DNA from 4 places in the Fundidesulfovibrio sp. genome. Region 4 is predicted to be linked to each of the others. Evidence: predicted binding sites of a transcription regulator. Region 4 holds the regulator's gene; each other region holds the start of a gene.
What was found. Region 4 encodes sigma-54, which starts transcription at its own class of promoters, with help from an activator protein. Its sites were predicted from a motif close to CTGGCACGGNNNNTGCTT; they were not measured.
Positions count from the first base shown of each region.

Region 1: the regulator sigma-54 is predicted to act here: its motif matches at 1,685-1,702, upstream of ACV4UX_RS10375 (TadE/TadG family type IV pilus assembly protein).
Region 2: the regulator sigma-54 is predicted to act here: its motif matches at 3,838-3,855, upstream of gabT (4-aminobutyrate--2-oxoglutarate transaminase).
Region 3: the regulator sigma-54 is predicted to act here: its motif matches at 2,408-2,425, upstream of sqr (type III sulfide quinone reductase, selenoprotein subtype).

Region 1 is NZ_JBZVFJ010000068.1:1,363-6,923, reverse strand. It holds gene ACV4UX_RS10385 (TadE/TadG family type IV pilus assembly protein) at 1-364, shown strand, start outside; gene ACV4UX_RS10380 (pilus assembly protein TadG-related protein) at 381-1,523, shown strand; gene ACV4UX_RS10375 (TadE/TadG family type IV pilus assembly protein) at 1,752-2,135, shown strand; gene ACV4UX_RS10370 (vWA domain-containing protein) at 2,038-3,306, shown strand; gene ACV4UX_RS10365 (TadE/TadG family type IV pilus assembly protein) at 3,316-3,819, shown strand; gene ACV4UX_RS10360 (EF-hand domain-containing protein) at 3,839-4,117, shown strand; gene ACV4UX_RS10355 (acyltransferase family protein) at 4,283-5,383, shown strand; gene ACV4UX_RS10350 (hypothetical protein) at 5,380-5,561, shown strand, end outside.
Region 2 is NZ_JBZVFJ010000073.1:9,065-14,625, forward strand. It holds gene ACV4UX_RS10975 (glycerate kinase type-2 family protein) at 256-1,629, shown strand; gene ACV4UX_RS10980 (sigma-54 interaction domain-containing protein) at 1,801-3,540, shown strand; gene gabT (4-aminobutyrate--2-oxoglutarate transaminase) at 3,927-5,249, shown strand; gene ACV4UX_RS10990 (ABC transporter substrate-binding protein) at 5,314-5,561, shown strand, end outside.
Region 3 is NZ_JBZVFJ010000020.1:9,003-14,563, reverse strand. It holds gene ACV4UX_RS04530 (response regulator) at 31-387, opposite strand; gene ACV4UX_RS04525 (helical membrane plugin domain-containing protein) at 425-1,072, opposite strand; gene sqr (type III sulfide quinone reductase, selenoprotein subtype) at 1,084-2,319, opposite strand; gene ACV4UX_RS04515 (hypothetical protein) at 2,821-3,114, shown strand; gene ACV4UX_RS04510 (spermine/spermidine synthase domain-containing protein) at 3,177-5,561, shown strand, end outside.
Region 4 is NZ_JBZVFJ010000048.1:3,296-8,856, forward strand. It holds gene ACV4UX_RS08215 (PTS sugar transporter subunit IIA) at 1-297, opposite strand, end outside; gene rapZ (RNase adapter RapZ) at 308-1,189, opposite strand; gene ACV4UX_RS08225 (PTS sugar transporter subunit IIA) at 1,306-1,758, opposite strand; gene hpf (ribosome hibernation-promoting factor, HPF/YfiA family) at 1,758-2,297, opposite strand; gene rpoN (RNA polymerase factor sigma-54) at 2,339-3,778, opposite strand; gene ACV4UX_RS08240 (KdsC family phosphatase) at 3,963-4,523, opposite strand; gene pyrG (CTP synthase) at 4,577-5,561, opposite strand, start outside.

The sequences.
Region 1 (5,561 bases), on a different contig from region 4:
GGCGGCCGTGGAGTTCGCCCTCATCGGCTCCCTGGTGCTGATCCCCCTGGTGATCGCCATCCTGGACTTCAGCCAGATGTTCCAGATCCGCCAGGTGCTGGCCCAGGCCTGCGAAGTGGGCGCGCTGGCCGCCTCCGGCGGCCAGCCGCCGGAACCCCTCATGCGCGCCTACGTCCAGCAGGCCGGACAGGACCCCGGCCGCCTGGGCGTGGCCGTCACGGCCGACTACCAGCAGCTGCCCCCCGGAACGGCCATCCGCGTGGACGCGACCTTCGACCTGCGCGGCCTGCCCATCATCCCCTGGGGCTCGGCCATACCGGGCTTCGTGGAGCTCACGGCCCAGGCCACAGCCCGCAGGCGCTGACAACCAGGAGCCCGACATGAACAACGCCACACCCTCGCGCGGCGAACGCGGCTCCGTCTCGGTGCTGGCAGCCCTGCTGCTCGTGGCCGTCTGCGGCATGGGGGCCTTCGCGGTGGACTACGGCTACCTGCGCTGGAAACGCAGCCAGCTCCAGACCGCCGTGGACGCCGCCGCCCTGGCCGGCGCCGCCGGGCTCGTCTCCTACGGCCAGGACCTGGCGCGCATCCGGGCCGAGGCCGTCACCTTCGGGCGGGCCAACATCGACGCCCGAGACAACCCCGCCCTGGCTCTCGCGCAGGGCGACGTCACCGTGAACCTCAACATCCCGGGCTGGGTGGAGGTCACGGCCGGGCTCACCGCCGCGCGCGGCAACCCCGTGCGCCTCTTCCTGGGGCCGGTGCTGGGCCTCAACGCCTCCGACGTGTCGGCCACGGCCCGGGCCGAAATCTTCTGCTCCACCACCTCGCGCTGCATCAAGCCCTGGAGCGTGCCCGCCAAGTTCACCTGGAACGACAACTGCGGCGCGCCCAAGGACCGCAACGGCGTGCTCGATACGGATGTGCCCTGCGAGATGGCCTCCATCAACGTGCAGGGCTACGGCCCCGGCGACGTGGGCACGCAGATCGTGCTCAAGACCGGCGACCCCCACTCCACCATCGCCCCGGGCCAGTACAGCCCCGTGGACCTGCCCCCCGTGGGTTCCGGCCAGCCCGTCACCGGAGGCTCCGCCTACCGCGACAACATCGCCGGTTGCACCGGGGCCAACAACACCGACGTCACCGTCCGGGATTTCCTCCAGTTGGAGCCAGGCAACATGGTGGGGCCCACCAAGCAGGGCATCCAGGACCTCCTCTCCCAGGACCCGGGGGCCTACTGGGATTCTGCCACCAGCTCCGTCAAGGGCAGCACCTACCCGGACCCCATGGCCAGCCCCCGCGTGGGCATCATCTCCTTCTTCGACCCCCGCGACCCGCCCAGCTCCGGGCGCAACACCATCGTGGTCTACCAGCTGGGGGCCGTGTTCGTGGAGGGCGTCAACGGCGCGGGCGACGTCACCGGACGCTTCGTCAACGCGACGGCCGTGTCCCCCGTGCGCGGGGCCGGAGGCAACTGCGGAACCCTCTGGGGCATCAGCCTCACGCGCGACTCCACACGCTGACAGCCGCCCGGCGCTCCACGACGAGTGGATCGCGGCGGCCTTCGCGATCCACGATTCCTGAATCCGCCCCCACGTGCGACCCGGAGTCCACCCGGGCCGCGTTGCGCCAGGACCCGCGCCCCACGGACGCCCCCGGGCCGACTCCCCCCCGGCAGCCCTGCCCGGCACGAGCCTTGCTTTGGGCCTCGCGCGGGGCGCGCCGACGCGCGCCCCCAAGAGGAGACCGCCATGAAGCCGCGCAACGAATCAGGCTCGTCCTCCGTGGAGGCAGCCATCATCATTCCCGTGCTGGTGGCCCTGTCGGTTTCGGTGTGGGAGGGGTCCGTGATGCTCAAGACCTTCTTCACCGTCCAGGAGGCCGCCCGCGAGGGCGCACGGGAGATCCTGCGCTCCGGAAACGACTCCAAGGTGCAGGCCCTGGTCCAGAACCTTACGAAAGACCTGCCCCCCTCGGACCTGCTGGTGAGCAAGTCCGTGGACACGGGCGCGAAGACCGCGACCGTGGAGGTGAGCTATGCCTATCAACCGAGTTCTCTCTCTGGCGACTTCATTGACGCGCTCAACAACGGCCCTGTTACGATCACTTCGAAGGTTGTCATGCCTCTGCAGTGAGGAGCGGGGCTCCACGGCCACGCTAGTGGCCGTGGGCGCGCTGGCCCTGGCCGGCGCGGCCGGCCTCGTGGTGGACGAGGGCCTGCTCTACAAGGCCAACAACCAGCTCCAGGCCGCCGTGGACGCGGCGGCCCTGGCCGGGAGCCTGGAGCTGCCCTACGACCCGGACCTCTCCCAGAACCGCGTGCGCCAGGCTGCGGAGAAATCCCTTGCCCAGAACTACGGCGAGGCCTCCATCAAGAGCCTCACCCTGGGCACGGAGGTGCGCAGCGTCTGCGTGGAGGGCAAGACCACGGTGAAGCTCACCTTCGCCTCGGTGCTGGGGGTCGGGGACAAGGAGATCGACTGCACCGCCTGCGCGGGCTACAACAACCTGGAAATCGTCTTCGTGATCGACAACACGGGCTCCATGTCCGGCACGCCCATCACCAAGGTGCGCCAGGCGGCCACCAACATGGTCAACCTGGTGATGCCCAACACCGGCGCGCCCTCCACCAAGATCGGCCTGGTGCCCTTCCGGGGCAAGGTGCGCGTCCCCGCGAACGTGGACGGCAAGGCCGCCGGATGCCGCAACGCGGACGGCACCGTGAACACCACCAGCAGCGCCTCGTGCACCTCCATCCCCTACATCAAGGCGCTCACCACGGACAAGGCGGCCATCACCACCGCCATCAACTCCATGACCGCCACCGGAACCGCTTCAGGCACCGTGATCTCCGAGGGCATCAAGTGGGGACGCCACGTGCTCACCCCCGAATCCCCCTACACCGAGGGCGGCGACCCCAAGAAGTACCGCAAGGTGATGATCCTGCTTACCGACGGCGACAACGAGGACGGCAAGTGCGGCGGCCAGTACGGCGACACCTCCGACCCCAACAACTACTGGTACAACGCCTACTACGGCATGAACGTGAAGACCTGCCACTGCGAGGACGGCGGATGTCTCAACACCGCCATGCTCTCCGAGGCGCAGCTGGCCAAGGACGCGGGCATCGAGATCTTCACCATCCGCTTCGGCACATCCGACTCCACGGACGTGAACCTCATGAAGACCGTGGCCTCCTCCAAGCCCGGAACCAACGACCACTACTACGACGCGCCCTCCTCCAGCGACATCGACGACATGTTCAAGAAGATCGGCCGCCAGCTCGGGCTGCGGCTCATCAAGTAGGAGCACCCCATGAACGCCATCCGCAGACTGCGCAAGCTCCTGGGGGAGGCCGGGTCCTCGGCCGTGGAATTCGCCCTGGTGGCCCCCCTCGTCACGGGGCTCATGATCGGCGTGCTGGAGACCAGCAACGCCCTCTCCGTGTGGCTCACCCTCAAGAAGGCCACCGAACTGGGCGCGCGCTTCGCCACCACCGGCCAGGGCGAAATCGACGGCACCCGCATGGCCCAGATCATCGCCGCCACCAAGAAGGTGGCCGCCGACTCCCGGGGCATCGACGTGAACGTGAACGTCTCCAGCTGGCCCGGGCTCTCCGCCTCGGGCGCGGCCCGCGAAGGCGACCCCGGCGGCCCCTGCGACACCGTCCAGATCGACGTGAACTACGTCTACACGCCCGTCACGCCCCTGGGGGACATGCTCGACCCCACCAACGGCGCGTCGGCCTGGTCCCAGGCCATGACCATGCGCCAGGCCACCCGCATGGTCAACGAACCCTGGCGACCCTGCCCCTACTAGACGCCAACGGAGACATGCCATGACCATCCAACGCCTCGTCGCCTGGGCCGCCGCGCTGGCCGCCCTCCTGGCCATCCTCTTCGCCGCGCCCCGCGCGCACGGCCAGGAAGGGGACGACCTGCGCGGCTACGACCTCATCGACCCGCAGAACAAGGGCTTCGTCACCCTGCCCGAATACCTGGCCGTGTTCCCGGACCAGCAGAAAGCCGCGGCCGACTTCCAGGGCATGGACGCCAACAGGGACCAGATCGTGACCAAAGAGGAGTTCCTGGCCGTCAAGCCGGCCTACAAAAAGTAGCTTCGGGCCGTGGGGGCCGCGTCCCGGGCGCGCGCGGAATCGCGCCCGGGACGACGGCCTCCGCGAGGACGGCCCGAACGCACGGGGGAAGCCCCCGGGAGCGGTTCCCGGGGGCTTGTGCGTTCCCCGCCCCGCGGATAAAGGCAGGGCAGCGACGACCACCCCATGGACCACTCCCCAGCACCCAAACCCCTCGCGGCGCTCGACGCCTTCTTCCTCCTGGACGCCGGACGCCTTCCCGGCCTGGACGGCCTGCGCGGGCTGGCCATCGTCATGGTCTTCAACGTCCACTTCTTCGCCCAGCACTTCGAGCGCCACTACTTCCTCGACCCAGGCGCACCGGCCCACCAGCTCCTGCGCGCCCTGCACTCGGGCGTGCTCGGCGTGGACGTGCTCTTCGTGCTCTCGGGCTTCCTCACGTGGGTGTCGCTGGCCCGGCGCAGGCCCTCGGTCCCGGCCTTCCTGGCGGGGCGCTACCGCAGGCTCCTGCCCGTGATCCTGGCCGTGAACCTCCCGGCCCTGTGCTGGGGCGCTGCCTCGGTGGACTGGCGTCAGGCCCTGGCCAACGTCTTCTTCCTCCACGTGCCCCCGGGCGTGACCCTGGTGACCTACACCACCTGGGCCCTGGTCTACGAGATGTGGTTCTACCTGCTCTGCGCGGCCTGGGTGCTCGTGCTGGGGCGCTTCGCCCCCTTCCGCTCCTGGGGCTTCTTCTGGCTGCTGGCGGGGGCTCTCACGGCCAACATCCTGGTGTTCAAGCGTTTCCAGCTGCTGGGCGACCCGCGCTTCCTGGGCTTCCTCTTCGGCGTGGCCCTGGCCCGGGCCTGGGGCGAGGGCAGGATCGGCCCGCGCCTGCAACGCGCGGCGCGGCTGGGCTTCGTCCCGGCCCTGGCGGCCCTGCTGGCCTTCTGCTGGGCGGGCGGGCACCCCCCCGTGGAGGCCTGGATGGCCCGGGACAACCTCCATCGCCTGGCCTTCTTCCTGGCCCTGGACGCGACCATCTGCCTCATCCTGCTGCGCCTGATCCTGCCCGGCCCCGGCCCCTCGGCCTTCACCGCGCGGCCCCTGCGCCTGGCGGGCATGGTGAGCTATTCGCTCTTCATGACCCACACCCAGTGGGGCCTGCCCCTGGCCAACCGCCTGGTCGGCCCCGCCGCCGACGCCCTGGGCATGGCCCTGCGCTGGGGCCTCTCCCTGGGCCTGTGCCTGCTACTGGCCGCGCTGGTCTTCGCCGTGTTCGAACGCCCCTACTTCACCAAGCCATGAGCATGCGGCCAGACACTTCCCCCACGCGGCTCCCGGGCCTGGACATCCTGCGGCTTCTGGGCGCGCTGTGGCTCTTCCACCTCGTGTTCTTCGCGGGATGGGCCGCGCCGGACCCGGCCCTGATGCAGGGCTCCGGCACGGCGGCGCGTCTCGCGGCGCGCGCGGCGGGGGTGCTGGC
Region 2 (5,561 bases), on a different contig from region 4:
GGATCATGAAAAGAGCCATCACCCTGCTCACCGAGGCCGCAGTCTACGGATACATCGCCACCGCCCTGGCCCTGACGGCCTTCGAGGGCTTCTACTGAGCCGCCGCAGGGCCCAAGACCACTGGTTTCCTTCGCAAGCGGATCAGGCTATGGAAGGGCGGCCGCCCGCCGGGCGGCGGCCCTCCGGGCCTTCCCCGCGACCCGGCCCCACGCCGGACGCCCCGCTTCCACGGGGACACACCAAGGAGACCGCTCCATGCCGCGTCCGTTCGAGCACCTCAGCCAGATGTTCCAGGCGGCCCTGGACAGGGTCGATCCCTACAAGATGATCGTGAACCACGTGCGCCTGGAGGGCTCCAGGCTCCTGGTTTCGTTCGAGGACGAGCGCCACGAGGTGGACCTGGACCGCTTCGAGCGCGTGCTCGTGCTGGGCGCGGGCAAGGCCTCGGCGCGCATGGGCAAGGCCCTGGAGGACATCCTGGGCGACAGGATCGACTCCGGGCTCCTCTCCGTGAAATACGGACACGCCGAGCCCCTGAAGCACATCGAGGTGGTGGAGTCGGGCCATCCCACCCCCGATGAACAGGGCGTGGGCGCGGCCCAGCGCATCGCGGACCTGGTGCGCGCCGCCGACGCCAGGACCCTGGTGCTCAACCTCGTCTCGGGGGGCGGCTCTGCCCTGCTGCCCTGCCCCATCTCCCTGGATCTCCCCGAAGGCCCCCTGCGCCTCACCCTGGAGGACAAGCAGAACATGACCCGTGCCCTCCTGGCCTGCGGGGCGGACATCGGCGAGATCAACTGCATCCGCAAGCACATCTCCGCCGTGAAGGGCGGCAGGCTCCTCAAGCTCATGGCCCCGGCGCGCAGCCTCAATTTCATCCTCTCCGACGTGGTGGGCGACCGCCTGGACACCATCGCCTCGGGCCTCACCAGCCACGACGAGACCACCTTCGAAGAGGCCATGGCCATCATCGAGAAGTACCAGCTCCAGGACAAGGCCCCGGCCAACGTGCTGCGCACCCTGGAGCTGGGCGTGCAGGGCCGCATCGAGGAGACCACCAAACCCGGCGACCCGGCCACGGAGCTGGCCTCCAACATTCTCATCGGCTCCAACCAGGCGGCGCTCACCGCAGCCTGCGAAACGGCCCGCGCCCTGGGCTACAACACGGCCGCCCTCACCTGCGCCCTCACCGGCGAATCGCGCGAGGCGGCCAAGTTCCTCTGGGGCATCGCCAAGGACGTGCGAAAAACCGAACTGCTGGTGAAGAAGCCCGCCTGCATCATCGCCGGGGGCGAAACGGTGGTCACCCTCAAGGGCGAGGGCAAGGGCGGTCGCAACCAGGAGATGGCCCTGGCCTTCCTGGCCGAGCTGGCCCGCGACGAGCTCAAGGGGGCCGACGTCTTCTTCCTCTCCGCCTCCACCGACGGCACCGACGGCCCCACCGACGCGGCAGGGGCCTTCGCCTCGGCGGAGCTGGTGGAGATGGCTCACGCGGCCGGCCTCTCCATCAACGCCTCGCTGCGCGACAACGACTCCTACCACTTCTTCGAACGCATCGGGCACCTGCTCAAGACCGGCCCCACAATGACCAACGTCTGCGACCTGCACATGGTGATCGTCTCGCCCTAGCAGGCCAGGCCACTGCCCGCAGGCTCCGGCCCGCACCGCCCGCGGGGAAGGGAAAAATGTGGGTCTGAAGGGCACCCCTTCTCTTCCCCCCCCCCGCTATCCTTTCCGTCCGCCTCCTGCGCCGACCGCCCCCCTCTTGCGGGCGGGACGGTTTCCGGGCATTTTCCAAACATGGCAAACCCCGGCGCTCCCGCACGCACGCGGCGCGGCAAGCCCCCCTTCGACGAGGGGGATGCCCTGCGCAGTCTCGGCAAGGGCCTCTTCACCGTGGACCGCGACCTGCGGCCCGTCTCCGCCAACCCCAGCGCGGCCCGGATCCTGGGCTTGGAGTCGCCCCCGGGCCAGACGCCGCCGGAGCTGCTGCCGCTCCTGCGCGACTGCCTGGAGGAAGAGCGCCGCACCGCCCGCGTCCTGGAGGCCGGGGGACGCCGCCTGGCGGCCCAGGCCTGGCCCATCGTGCGCGACGGGGCCATCGTGGGCGCGGCCCTGCTCCTGGACGACGCCCTGCCCGAGGGCTCGCTGCCCGTGCCCGAAATCCAATTGCGCGCCGTGCTCGATTCGGTCTCCGAGGGCATCTGGATCTGCGACGGCAGCGGCGTGATTCTGGACATCAACCGGGAATCCCAGCGGCTCAACTCCGTGGAGGCCTCCGACTACGTGGGCCGCAGCATCCGCTGCATCCTGGACGAGGGGCTGGTGGACCACTCGGTCACCCTGGATGTGCTGCGCCACAAGCGCCAGTCCAGCATCATCCAGCGCATCACCAAGACGGGCAAGCAGCTCCTGGTGACGGGCTCGCCGGTGTTCGGCCCGGACGGTTCCATCGCCATGGTGGTGGTCAACGAGCGCGACGTGACGGAATTGAACGCCCTGCGTGAGGGGCTCCAGAACGCGCGCAAGGTGGAGGAGCGCTACCGCCACGAACTGGCGGAGCTCTCCATGCTGGAGCTGCGCCAGAAGGACGTGGTGGCCGAAAGCCCCTCCATGCGTCACTGCCTGCACGCCCTCTTGAAGCTCGCGCACATGGACGCCTCGCGCATCCTCATCCTGGGGGAGTCCGGCACGGGCAAAGGGCTCCTGGCCAAGTTCGTGCATCAGCACAGCCCCCGGGCCAAGAAGCCCTTCATCCCCATCAACTGCCCGGCCGTGCCGGAAAACCTCTTCGAGGCCGAGCTCTTCGGCTACGAGAAGGGGGCCTTCACAGGGGCGCTCAAGCAGGGCAAGGCCGGGCTCATCGAGCTGGCCCGGGGCGGCACGCTCTTCCTGGACGAGGTGGGCGACATCCCGCTCTCGGTGCAGGCCAAGCTCCTCAAGTACCTGGACGACCACGAGCTGCGACGCCTGGGCGGGGCGGAGTCCAAGGTGGTGGAGTGCGGCGTGGTGGCGGCCACAAACTGCGACCTGGAGCGCCTGGTGGACCAGAAGCGCTTCCGGAAGGACCTCTTCTTCCGGCTCAACACCTTCATCGTGCGCATCGCTCCGCTGCGGGAGCGCCGGGAAGACATCTTCGGGCTGGCGGAGTTCTACCTGGCGGCCTGCAACGCGCGCTACGCCAAGGCCAAGCGGCTCACGCCCAAGGCCATGCGCCTGCTGGAGACCCACGACTATCCGGGCAACGTGCGCGAACTGGTGGGCATCATCCAGAAGGCCTTCGTGATGAGCGAGGGCGACGACCTCACCGAGGCCGTGCAGGAGGCCCTGGGTCCTGGCGGCGGAGCGCTGGGAGAGGCCCAGCCGCGGGGGCTTGCCGAATCCGCAGACCAGGCCAGTGCGCGGGCGCTGCGCCAGGCGGCCGCGCGCTGCCGCACCACGCGGGAGATGGCGACGCTTCTGGGGGTGAGCCAGTCCACGGTGGTGCGCAAGCTGGCCCGGTACGGCATCAAGCCCGGCCGATTCATTTCTGAATCATGACCGGGCTTCAATAACGAATCAGACGGGTGAGAGTTCATTGGTCAAGTGTCAGTGCCTGCGAGCCCTTGCCGCACATGGCGCGAACGGCGGACCCCCCGGTTTGTTCCGGAAGGATTTGATTTGGAAATTGTCAATTTCGTCAAAGGAGCTTGATTCATTTTTGAACAATTCTTATTGCCCCGTAAATATTAATGTTTTGTTAAAAGTTGATTCGCTTTTGAATCAATCGAGTGTGACGCTTTTTGAAAATGCTTAGTTAATATTCTGAAATAAAAGCATTAATTCCTCTGGCACGTCCTGGCTTGCTTCTTGCTCATCCAGCTTGGCATTTTCGTCAACGGCGGGGCGCGAGCCCGACCCATCAACCCCGTGCGAGAGGACACCCTGTGGCACAGCACACCGACAAGACCCAAGAGCTCCTGGCACTGCGCGACCGCTACATCCCCAAAGGTCCCTTCAACGTAACCCGCTTCCTGGCCGCCAAAGCCTCCGGCGCCATGATCACCGACGTGGACGGGCGCGAACTCATCGACTTCGCGGGCGGCATCGGCGTGGTCAACGTGGGCCACTGCCATCCCAAGGTTTCAGCCGCCGTGAAGGACCAGGCCGACACGTACATCCACACCTGCTTCCACATCGTGATGTACGAGCCCTACATCCGTCTGGCCGAGAAGCTCTGCTCCCTGGCCCCCGGGGATTTCGAGAAGATGGCCATCCTGGCCAACTCCGGGGCCGAGGCCGTGGAGAACGCGGTGAAGATCGCGCGCAGCCACACCAAGCGCCAGGGCGTGATCGTCTTCGAGGGCGGCTTCCACGGGCGCACCCTGCTCACCATGAGCATGACCAGCAAGGTGAAGCCCTACAAGTTCGGCTTCGGCCCCTTCGCCCCCGAAGTCTACCGCATGCCCTACGCCTACTGCTACCGCTGCCCCATCGGCCTCGACCGCAAGACCTGCGATGCGGCCTGCGCGGACCTCCTGAATGATTTCTTCATCGGGCACGCCGCCGCCGAGTCCGTCGCCTGCCTTGTGGCCGAACCCGTGCTGGGCGAGGGCGGCTTCGTCACCCCGCCCACCCGCTACTTCGAGAAGCTTTCCGCCATCTGCCGCGCCAACGGCATCGTCTACGTGGCCGACGAGGTGCAGACCGGCTTCGGACGCACCGGCGAATACTTCGCCATGACCCACCACGGCGTGGCGGCGGATCTGGTCACCGTGGCCAAGTCCATGGGCGGCGGCATGCCCATCTCCGGCGTGGTGGGCCGCGCCGAGATCATGGACGCGCCCCAGATCGGGGGCACCGGCGGCACCTACGGCGGCAACCCCGTCTCCTGCCGCGCGGCCCTGGCCGTTCTGGAGGTCTTCGAGGAAGAGAAGCTCCTGGAGCGCGCCCGCACCTTGGGGGCCACCCTCCAGGCTCGCTTCGCGCAGTGGATGGAACGCTACGAGATCATCGGCGAGGAACGCGGCCTGGGGCCCATGCGCGCCCTGGAACTGGTGACCGACCGCGAAAAGAAGACCCCGGCCATGGCCCAGGCCAAGGCGCTGGTGAAATACTGCGTGGACAGGGGGCTTCTGCTCCTCTCCTGCGGCACACACGGCAACGTCATCAGGACGCTCATGCCCCTGGTGATCACCGACGAGCAGCTCGAACGCGGCCTGGCCATCCTGGAAGAGGGCTTCCAGGAGATCGCCAAGGGCCGCCTGTAGGCGCTCTCCAAAAGGCTAAGGAACCAGGCAAACGCGCGACAACCCACAACGAAGGGAGTTGAGCATGAACACGGCGTCTTTCGGCAGAAAACTCACCGGACTCCTCGCGGCGGCGCTCCTCACCGCCGGTCTCTCCACCCAGGCCCTGGCCCAGAAGAGCATCAAGATCGGCAACGTCGAACCCCTCTCCGGCCCCTCGGCCTCGGTGGGCGTGCAGGGCAAGCAGGCCCGCGAGATGGCCGTCGAGGAAATCAACGCCGCAGGCGGCATCAAGAGCCTGGGCGGGGCCAAGCTGGAGCTGGTCTACGCCGA
Region 3 (5,561 bases), on a different contig from region 4:
GTCCCGGGCTGCGGCCCGTCGGTTAGAGGGTTATTCGCCGATCATTTCCTTGACCAGCTTGAGGGTCTTCTCCGTGTCCACCGGCTTGGTGAGCACGGGAACGTTCTTGGTGAGCACCGGGGGGCGGGGGCCCACGCCGGAGATCACGATCACCGGGATTTCGGCCAGCTGGGGTTCCTGGCGCAGCTTCACGTAGAAGAGCGTGCCGCCGCGCGCGGGCATGTCCATGTCCAGGGTGATGAGGTCGGGCTTGTGCACCTGGGCCATCTCCAGGCCCTCGACGCCGTTCTTGGCGCCCACGGTGTCATAGCCGGCTTCCTCGAAGACGTCCTTGAGATAGGAGATGATCTCGGGGTCGTCGTCAATGATGAGTATCTTCTTGGCCATAGGTACCTCGCGTTTTCGCGGCCGCGCCGCTTGGTTGTTACTTCAGCTTGCCCAGGGCCTTGACCATCTCCATGGCCACGCCGATGCCGTTCTTGACCTCGGAGTCGGACAGGGCGCCCACGACGCCGAACATGCCCACCGGCTTGGCGTTGGCCAGGTCGATGTTGGCGGGCATGTCGGTGATCTTCTCCAGCAGGGCCAGCATTTCGGGGTTGGACATCTTCTTGAGCAGGCCCAGCAGGGTGACGAAGCTGTCGCCCATGGCCTCGATGTCTTCCGGCCCGTAGTGCTGGGCCACCTTGGCGCGCACCTCGAGCATGGCCTCGTAGGTCCTGAACACGCCCCGCTGTTCCAGGGTGCCCAGGTAGCGCACGGTGTTGTGCAGGGCGCTCTTCATCATGGGCTCCATGGTGTGCCACATGTCGATGATGGTTTCGAGCGCTTCCAGTGCCCAGGTCAGGTTCTTCACGTTGACCAGGACTTTCTTGACGAGAGGCATCACGTCTTCCAGCTGGAAGCTGTCCTCAACGTCCTTGAATTCGTTGACCATCACATAGAGAGCCTGCTTCATGATCGGGTTGAGGTCCCGGATCAGGTCGTCCATGGGCTCCCTGGCCTCGCGCATCACGGCCAGCTCGGCTTCGATCTTGCCGAGTTTTTCGAGTATGAGGTCCTCTTTGCTCATGATGACCGCTCCTAGAACTTGCCGGGGCGCTTCTTGCCGGCCATGAACATCTGGGGTTCGAGGGGCAGGTCCTTACCCTTGAGCATGAGGTTGAAGTAGACCCACTTGAACATCATCTTGCCCCAGTAGTTCATGTAGGACTCTTCCAGCAGGCCGAAGGGTCCGATGCCCGGGAACGGATACTTGCCCGGCAGCGGCTCGACCTTGTAGTTGAAGTCGATGAGGGCGGCTTTCTCGTAACCGGTGACGATGAAGCAGTTGGAGTGGCCGTCGAACTCGGGGCGGGGGGCCAGGCCTTCGATGTCGCGGTGCAGGTTTTCCACCAGCACGTCGGCCTCGAAGTGGGTCACGGAGCCGGCCTTGGACGTGGGCACGTTGGTGGCGTCGCCCAGGATGTACATGTTCTCGTAGTCGGGCGACTTCAGGGTGTAGTGGTCGGTCTTCATGTAGCCCATGGGATCGCCGATGTCGGAATCGAGGATCACCTGAGAGCCGAAGTTGGGCGGAATGGCCACCAGCAGGTCGAACTCCACCTCGTCGCCCTTCATGGATTCCATGACGCCGCGCTCGGCGTCGACGGCGGCGATTTCGAAGTTGGGCACGATCTTGATGTTCTTTTCTTCACAGATCTTGCCCAGGATGGAGGCGGCCACGGGCTTGGTGAACGCGCCCGTGAGCGGGGTGACCAGCTCGATCTCGATGTTGTGGCGGGTGCCTTCCATGGAGAAGAACCAGTCGGCCAGGAACAGCCACTCCAGGGGGGCCACCGGGCACTTGATGGGCATTTCGGCGATGTTCAGGCAGATCTTGCCCTTTTCGAACCGGGCCAGCTTGTGGGCCAGATCCACCGCGCCGTTGGGGGTGTAGAAGTCGTGGATGTTCTTCTTCCAGCCGTCCATCATGCCTTCGATCTCGTCGGGCATGATGCGGCAGCCGGTGGCCACCACGATCCAGTCGTAGTCGTGCTTGCCGTTGGTGGTGGTGATCACCTTGGCGACGGGGTCGACGTTGGTGATCTCTTCGTTGACGAAGTCCACGCCCTTGGGGATGAAGCTGGACAGGGGGCGGATGCAGTCCTTGATGTCATAGATGCCGAAGGGCACAAACAGCCAGCCGGGCTGGTAGTGGTTGACCGTGTTGCGGTCGATGATGGTGATCTTCCACTCTTTCTCGTCCAGCTTCTGGCGCATCTTGTTGGCGATTATGCAACCGCCGGCGCCGGCTCCAAGAATCACAAGCTTTTTCATGACCTAACGGCTCCTTCAATTGGTTTGAACCTAGGTTCGACGTATTCCCCAGGCGTCCCGGGGGAGTCCCCAATCCACAAAGCCCATAAAGCAGGGGCCGTGCCAGGATGGGTTGAACTGTATATTCGTTTGATTTCAGTATATTAGGAAAATTGTCCGCCGCAGGAGGAATTGATCCGGCCAGCAACAAAGGTTGACGTTGGCCCCAGGGGCGCAGCGCGGATCGGCTTGGATTCTGGCGCGGCCTGGGGTGCAAAGAAAGTTGCAGGCGTCAACGTGTGTTGCGTGCAAGGAGGGAAGTCTCCCGGCAGGGCGCTCGTTGCCGGGCGGGGTTCGTGCGAAATTTCTCGAGACAAGGGGCTTTGAGGACGCGTCCAGCCGACCCGTGGGGCCGCGTGACCCCGGGCGCGCGCATCGCGCCTTGCGTCCCGGGGCGTTGGGCGCTATCTTTCCAAAAGGCGGGAAGCGCGCATCGCCTCAACCCCAACGGCAAGCGGACCCATGGCCGACGACGCGACGAAACGGTTCCTCATCGACAACATCGACGACGAGACCCGGCGCTGGCTGCACGATTACTGCACCTGGAAGCGCCGCAAGGTCGCCAGTCCCGGCGAGTTGTCCATCTCCTTCCTCAAGTCCTACATGGACGCGCGCCTCTACGACTACTACTTCATCCAGCGCAACTACTCGACCCTCGTGCCGCTGCTCGACGCCTACAAGCAGTCCCACGGCGAGGTGGATGGCGTGACGGCCCTCATCGGCGATCTCGCCCCCACCCTTCCCGGCAGGACATGAGCGGGGCGCGGCCTTGGCGGGCGCTCCCTGGCGCTCCGCCCCGTCCGGTCGCGGTGCCCCCCGTGGTCTGCGTGCTGGTGTTCGCCACCGGCGCGGCCGCCATGATGGACCAGGTGGTCTGGCAACGTTACCTGGCCCGACTCCTGGGCGGCGACGCAGCGGCCACGGCCGTGGTGCTGGCCGCCTTCCTGGGCGGGCTCTCCCTGGGCTACCATGCCTTCGGCCGCCTGGCCCTGCGCGTGCGCAGCCCCTACAAGGCCTACGCCCTGGCCGAGGGCTTCATCGGACTGTGGTGCCTGGCCTTTCCAGCCCTGTTCGCCGCCGTGGAGCAGGCCTCGGCCGGATGGTCTCTCTCGCCCCCCTGGGGCCTGGCCCTGCAGGGGGTCGCCCTGGCTGCGGCTCTGGTGGGGCCGCCCACGGTGTGCATGGGAGCCACCGCGCCCTTGCTCACCCAGGCCCTCAGTCGCGACGTGGAGACCTCCGGAGCGGTGCACGCCAGGGTCTACGGCGTGAACACCGCCGGGGCCTTCCTGGGCGCGGTGGCCGCCGGGTACGTTGCCGTGCCCGAACTGGGGCTGCCCGGCACGCTGCGCCTGGCCGCTTCGCTCAATCTTCTGGCCGCCGCGTGGTTCGCCCTGGCGCGTGACCCCATGCGGGCCGAACCTGTCCGAAATCCCGCCTGGCCGGATACCTTGAGCGGCCCGGGAGCAGGCCCGACGGCGTCGCCGCCCCCGCACAGGCGCGGCCTGGGGTTCGCTCTGATGGGGCTGGCGTTCCTCAACGGCTTCCAGTCCATGGGCCTGGAGAACGTGCTGGTGCGCTTCGTGGCCCTTTCAGCGGGCGGGTCGGCCTACGCCTTCACCATGGTGGTGGGGATGTTCGTGCTGGCCATCGCGGCGGGGGCGCTCCTCGCGGGGCGCTTCGCCCGCCTGGGGACGCGCGCCGTGTGGCTCAACCAACTGGCCATCGCGGCCCTGCTGCTCCTGCTGTTTCCCTCCCTGGACACCTGGCCCTACTGGGCGCACCGCCTGCGTTTACTCTTCGCGCCGGACCTCGCAGGATTCTGGGCCTTCCAGGCCGCCGGGTTCGCCGCCCTCTCGCTGGCGGCGGGCTTGCCCGCCCTGCTCATCGGGGCGGCCGTGCCCCTGATTTTCAACCGCCTGCGTAACGACCTGGCCACCGTGGGCAGTCTCTCGGGGCGCATCCTGTGCGCCAACACGGCGGGCAACCTCACGGGGAGCCTCTCAGCGGGAATCCTTCTGCATCCGCTGCTGAACAACGGACAGATCTATCTGCTCTGCGCCGTGCTGTCCCTGGCCGGGGCCTGGCTTGCGGCAAGTGAACTTGGACCCCGAACGCGCCTGGCCACAGGACTGGCCGCCCTCGCGGCCCTGGCTCTGATCCCCGCCGCGCCGGGATACGATGCGCAGCGCTTCATGATGGGCACTTTCCGTTTACGTATGCCGCTGGCGTCCTCCTACGCATCGCCCAAGGCCTTCTTCGAGGAGTTCCACGACGGAGTGGAACTCCTCTTCCAGGAAGACGGTCCTGAAGGCACGGCGTCCGTGCTGCGCGCCCCTCGTCAGGCCTGGCATTCCGAAAAGCCCATGGCTGTGTTCGTCAACGGCAAGTCCGACTCGTCCACTGTTGCGGACATGTCCACCCTGCGCCTGCTGGCGCACATCCCGGCGCTTCTCGCGCCCTCACGCGGCCGGGCGCTGGTTGTCGGCCTGGGCACGGGCGTCACCTCCGGGGAGCTTGCGCGCTATGCCGACGTGGCCTCCATCGGGACGGCGGAGATATCCTCCTCGGTCATCAAGGCGTTGCCGCTCTTCGCCGCGTTCACCGGCGACGTCCACCGGGAGCCCCGGCATCGCATGCTGCACGGCGACGCCTTCCGCATCCTGGCGCGCGAGGAGGCCCAGTGGGACCTGATCGTCTCCGAGCCGAGCAACCCTTGGGTTCTGGGCGTGGACGCGCTCTTCTCGCGGGAATTCTACCGTCTGGCCGACCGACGCCTGGCTCCGGGCGGAGTGTTCGCGCAGTGGATCCACGTCCACGACGCTTCGGCCCAGGTGCTCGGGACCGTGCTCGTCACCCTTCGGGAACGCTTCCCCTGCATTCGGGTGTTCATGACCCAGGCAAACGACCTGCTTCTCCTGGCTTCTCGGGAGGACCTGGCCCCCGGAGTGACCGCAGCGGGAGCGTTGTGGGACGCTTCGCCCGGCGTGCGCGCTTCGTTGGCGGAAGCGGGGATCGGCTCCCTGGAGGCGTTGTTGGCCAGGGAATTGTCGCCGCCCGCGCTGACCGGGTCGGTGCAGACGCTCGACAAACCCATGCTGCATTACATGGCGGGCCGGAATTATTTCATGGGGGCGCGCGTTTCGGAGCGCCAGTTGCTGTCAGGCGTTCCTCTGGGCGAGGAGGGACTGCTCGAACGGTATGTG
Region 4 (5,561 bases):
CCCCGTGACCACCTCCACCAGACGCTGCCCCATGAGCGACAACGAAAGGTTGGTGGGCGTGCCCCCGAACATGTCCGTGACGATGATCACGCCGCCGCCAGAATCCAGGGCGCGGATGTCTGCGTCGAGCTGCTTCACGGTCTCGGCCGTGTCCACGCCCACGTTCACGCTGACGCAGCGCACGTCCTTCTGGGGTCCAAGGATCATTTCCGCGGCTTTGAGGAGCTTGTCGCCGTAGTCGGTGTGGGTGACGATGATCACGCCCACGGTCTTGCGCGTTTCGGTCTGGTCGTTCATCTTGGTCGAATCAGCCCTTTTCGATGTGTCGATGTTCAAGGGTCATTGTGTAGCCCGCCTCGCGCAGGCTGTCAAAAACCGCTTCGGCCACGGCCACGGAGCGGTGACGGCCGCCGGTGCAGCCCACGGCCACGGTGAGCCGGTAGCGGCCCTCCTGGGCGTAGAGCGGCAGCATCTGCCGCAGGAAATCCACCAGCCTGGGCAGGAAGGCCTTGCCCTGGGCGGATTCCAGCACGTAGTCCACGATGGCCTTGTCCTGCCCGGAAAGGGGCTTGAGCCCGGCCTCGAAATAGGGGTTCGGCAGGAAGCGCAGGTCGAACACCAGGTCGGATTCGGCCGGGATGCCGTACTTGAAGCCGAAGCTCATCACGTGCACCTTCATGGCCGTGCCCTGGCCCTCCAGGAACATCCATTTATCCTGGAGCTGGCGGCGCAGGTCGTGCACGGAGAAACCGGTGGTGTCCATGACCAGGTCGGCGGCGTCGTGCAGGGGGGCCATGCGCCGGCGCTCCTCGTCCACGGCCTCGCCCAGGCCGTAGCCCTCGGCCTCGTAGGGGTGGGGCCTGCGCGTGGTGGCGTATCGGCGCATGATCTCCTGGGTGGAGGCCTCCACGAACACGATCTGGATGTGGCTGCCCGAGGCGCGTATCTCGCCCAGGGCTGTTTCCCAGCTGTCGTCCAGGTCCGTGGCGCCCAGGCCCAGGGCCAGACCCCGGTGGCGCACTGCCGCCTGCCCCTGGAAGAGGCTGGCCAGCTTGGGCATGAGCACGGGCGGCAGGCCGTCCACGCAGAAATAGCCCATGTCCTCGAAGACGTTGAGGGCCGTGGACTTCCCGGACCCCGACAGGCCCGTGATCACCACCACGGGCAGATGGGCGCTCGCTCCCGGCATGGCATCGCTCCTTGTGAAAAGTCCCCGCCGCGCGGTGGCGCGGCGGGGACCGGCCTATCACACATCGCGTCCGTTTGCGTGACGAAGCCGCCGCCCCTCGCGGGGCCACGGCAGGTTCACGCGTGGCTGGAAAGCACCTTCCAGAGGGCCTCGTGATCGGCGGCGTCCAGGAAGGAACGCCGGAAGCCCTCGTCTGAGAGAAGCCGCGAGATCTGCGCGAGGATGCGCAGGTGCATGCCCGCCACGTGTTCGGGCGCGAGCACCAGGAAGAAGATGCGGCAGGGCTTGTGGTCCAGGGATTCGAAATCGATCCCCGCGCGGCTGCGTCCGGCCACGATGACGATTTCCTTGAGCGAATCCATCTTGCCGTGGGGGATGGCAACGCCGTCGCCGATGCCCGTGGTGCCGAGATTCTCCCGGTCCATGAGCACGCGCGACGCCTTGGCCGGGTCCACGTCCGGGAAGGCGGCGGCCACGGGGGCCACCAGCTCCGCGAGAACGTCGGGCTTGCCCCCGGCCGCCAGGTCCTCCAGGACGAAGTCCTTGCGCAGGTATTCCCCCAGGCGCATCAGAGGGAAACTCCAGGATCGATCAGGCCGTAATCGCCGTTCTTGCGCTTGTAGAGCACGTTGACGCGCTCGGTCTCGGCGTCGAGGAACACCAGGAACTCGTAGTGCATGGCGTCGAGCTGCTCGGCTGCCTCTTCCACGCTCATGGGCTTGGGGCTGTACTTGTCGGATTCCTCGATGGCGTGGACCTTGCCCTCGGTGGTGAAGCTCACCACGCCCATGGTCACGTCGCCCTGGGCGGCCTTGCGGCGGTCCTTCATCTTCTCGCGCAGCTTGCGCAGCTGGGCGTCGAGCTTGTCCGTGATCATGTCGATGGTGGAGTACATGTCGTCGGAGCGCTCGTGGGCCGAGATGTGCATGGCGTCGGCGTCGATGACCACGTCGGCGATCTGGCGGGTCTTTTCAACGGAAAGAGTGACCACCACTTCGGCGTTGTCGGAATTGCTCATGTACTTGGAGAGCTTGTCGAAACGCTTGGCGGCATATTCCTGCAGGCCGGGAGACGGCTCGAAGTTCTTGAAATTGAAGGCGATAATCATGGTAACCTCCGGGGGATGACGCCGCGTGGCGGCGGATTTGGCTACAATACGTCCTTGCGCTTCGAGGAGGATTCGATGCCCATGGCCATGCGGTACTTGGCCACCGTGCGCCGCGCGATGTTCACCTGCAGGCGCCGCTTGAGAATCTCCGCGATCTGTTCGTCGCTGGTTGGTTTCTTGGGGTCCTCGGCCGAGATGAGCTGCTTGATCACCGCCTTCACCGACTCCGAGCCCACGGACGACCCGTCGTCGAGTTCCAGCGCGGAGTTGAAGAAGAACTTGAGTTCGTAGATGCCGTGGGGCGTGGCCACGTACTTGCTCGTGGTGATGCGGCTCACGGTGGATTCGTGCATGCCGATGTCGTCGGCCACGTCCTTGAGGATCAGCGGGCGCAGCTTCGTCACGCCGTCCTCGAAGAATTCCCTCTGAAATTTCACGATGGATTCCAACACCTTGAACAACGTTCGCTGGCGCTGATAGAGGCTTTTCATCAGCCACTGGGCGCTGCGCATCTTGTCCTGGAGGTACTCCTTCTCCTTGTTGGCGCTGGAACGGCCCATGTCCTCCATATAATAAGGCGAAAGCTGGAGCTTGGGCAGGCCGTCCTCGTTGAGCACGATCACGAAGTCGTCTCCGAACTTGTACACGAACGCGTCCGGGCTGACGTACACCGGGTCCGGCGAGCTGAAATGCGAGCCGGGCATGGGATCGAGCGTCTGGATGATCTCCAGATACTCCTTGATCTCCTCCATGCTCAAGCGGAACTTTTTCGCCAGGGGCTTGTAGCGCTTCTTCTCCAGGTCTTCCAGGTGGTCGCGCACGATCTCCAGGAGCACGGGGTCCGTGTAACCGTACACCTCCAGCTGCACCAGCAGGCACTCCTGGGGCGAGCGCGCGGCCACGCCCACAGGATCGAGCCGCTGCAGCGCCTGGACGACAACTTCCACCTCTTCGGGAGTCACCGAAAGCACCTGGGCGAGCTCCTCCGTGCTGGAGCGCAGGTAGCCCCCGGAGTCGAGATTGCCCACGATCTCGTCCGCGATGGCCTGCTGCCGGGCATCCAGGGGCGAGAGGCTGATCTGCCACGCCAGGTGCCCCTCCAGCGAGGGCTTGGCCGTGAGCCTGGCCTCGAAGGACATGCCCTCCTCGGGCGTCTCATGCTCGCGCACCGTGGCCTGGCGCGACGTGGAGGCGAAATCGCCCAGGTAGTCGTCCCACTCGGCCGTCTTCATCAGCTCGCGCTGCATGGCCCCCTCCTCCTGGGTGGAGTCGGGGGCGTGCGAATCCTCGGCAATGGTGGGCTCGGGCCGCTCGTCGTCGAACTGGGTCTCCTCGAGCAGCGGATTCTCCAGGAGCTCCTGCTGCACCGTTTCCACCAGTTCCAGACGGGAAAGCTGCAACAGCTTGATGGCCTGCTGCAACTGGGGCGTCATCACCAGCTGCTGCGAAAGCTTGAGTTGCTGCCTGAGCTCAAGTGCCATCGTGCTATCGTCTCCTTGTGAACTGGCCCGGGCGACTAGCAAGAAGAATGCCGGATGCCCGCCTAGCCCGGTGGTTATGCACCAAAACCGAACCGGAAGCAAGACTTGACGGCTTTTTCCGTGAAGCGCCAAGGACGGCGGGGGCCACGACAGGGGCGGCCGGGGAATAAGCCCGACGTATCGGCTACAGGGCGATGTCGCGCCAGAGGGCGTCGCGCTTGCCCTGGGCGGTGAGCAGCAGGCGCACGGCGTCGCGCACGGCGCCGTGTCCGCCGGGCAGCCGCGAGACCCAGGCGGCGAGGCGCAGGATTTCGGGCTGGGCGTCGGCGGGAGCCATGGGCAGTCCGGCTTGGCGCATGGGCGCGGCGTCGAGCCAGTCGTCGCCCATGTAGGCCAGGTGCGGGAAGTCGAGGCCGCGCTCGGAGAGGATGCGCTCCAGGACGGGGAGCTTGCGCAGGTGTCCGCCGTGGAAGGCGGTGACGCCCAATTGCCGGAGCCGCTCCTCGGCCTGTGGGTTGGGCAGCCCGCTCAGGGCGGCCACCTCGACGCCCGCGCGTTCCAGGAGCTTCAGGCCCATGCCGTCGGGAATGGAGAAGCATTTGAGGGACTGCCCCTGGTTGTCCAGCCAGAGGCGGTTGTCGGTGAGCACGCCGTCCACGTCGAGCACGAGCAGGCGCACGTCGCGGGCCAGGGCCAGGGCGCGGCGGCTGAGGCCGGGGCGCGCGGGGCGTTTGGTGGGTCGCATGAAGGGATGGCCCCGTCGGCCGGAGAGGTCCGGCCGACGGGGAGCAGGGATTGTTACGCTTCCCGCTGGGTCTTGGCGGCCCGGATGAATTCCCGGAAGAGCGGGTGGGGCTTCATGGGGCTGGACTTGAATTCCGGGTGGAACTGGCAGCCCAGGAACCAGGGATGCCCGGGCAGCTCCACGATTTCCACGAGGGATTCGTCGGGAGAGAGCCCGGAGAAGACCATGCCCTTCTCGGCCATGCGGGCGTGGTAGGCCTTGTTGAACTCGTAGCGGTGGCGGTGGCGCTCGTCGATCTGGGCCTTGCCGTAGGCCTCCATGGCCCTGGTGTCGGGCTGGACCACGCAGGGGTAGGCCCCCAGGCGCATGGTGCCGCCCATTTCGGAGTCCATGTCGCGCTTTTCGATCTTCTTGGTGCGGAAGTCGTACCACTCGCGCATGAGGTAGATCACGGGATCGGGGCTCAGGCGGTTGAATTCCTCGGAGTTGGCCTCGGTGAGCCCCAGGACGTTGCGGGCGAACTCGATGCAGGCCAGCTGCATGCCCAGGCAGATGCCGAAGAAGGGGATCTTGTTTTCGCGGGCGTGCCGGATGGCGGCGATCTTGCCTTCCACGCCGCGCGAGCCGAAGCCGCCGGGGACGAGGATGCCGTCGAGGCCGGCCAGGCGCTGGGCCACGTTGGCCGAGGTGACATCCTCGGAGTTCACGTAGAGCAGGTTCACGTGCACGCCGTTGGCCACGCCGCCGTGGATGAGGGCCTCGTGGAGGCTCTTGTAGGCTTCCTTGAGGTCCACGTATTTGCCCACGATGCCGATGGAGACCTCGCCCTGGGGGTTGGCCAGCTTGTGGGTGAGGTCCTTCCAGGCCGCGAGCTCGGCGTTCTTGGCGGGCAGGCGCAGGAGGATGGCGATCTTCTGGTCCACGCCCTCGGCGTAGAGCTTGAGGGGCAGCTGGTAGATGTTGTTCACGTCCACGGCGGTGAACACCGCGTCGGGGTCCACGTTGCAGAACTGGGCGATCTTGTGCTTGAGCGACTGG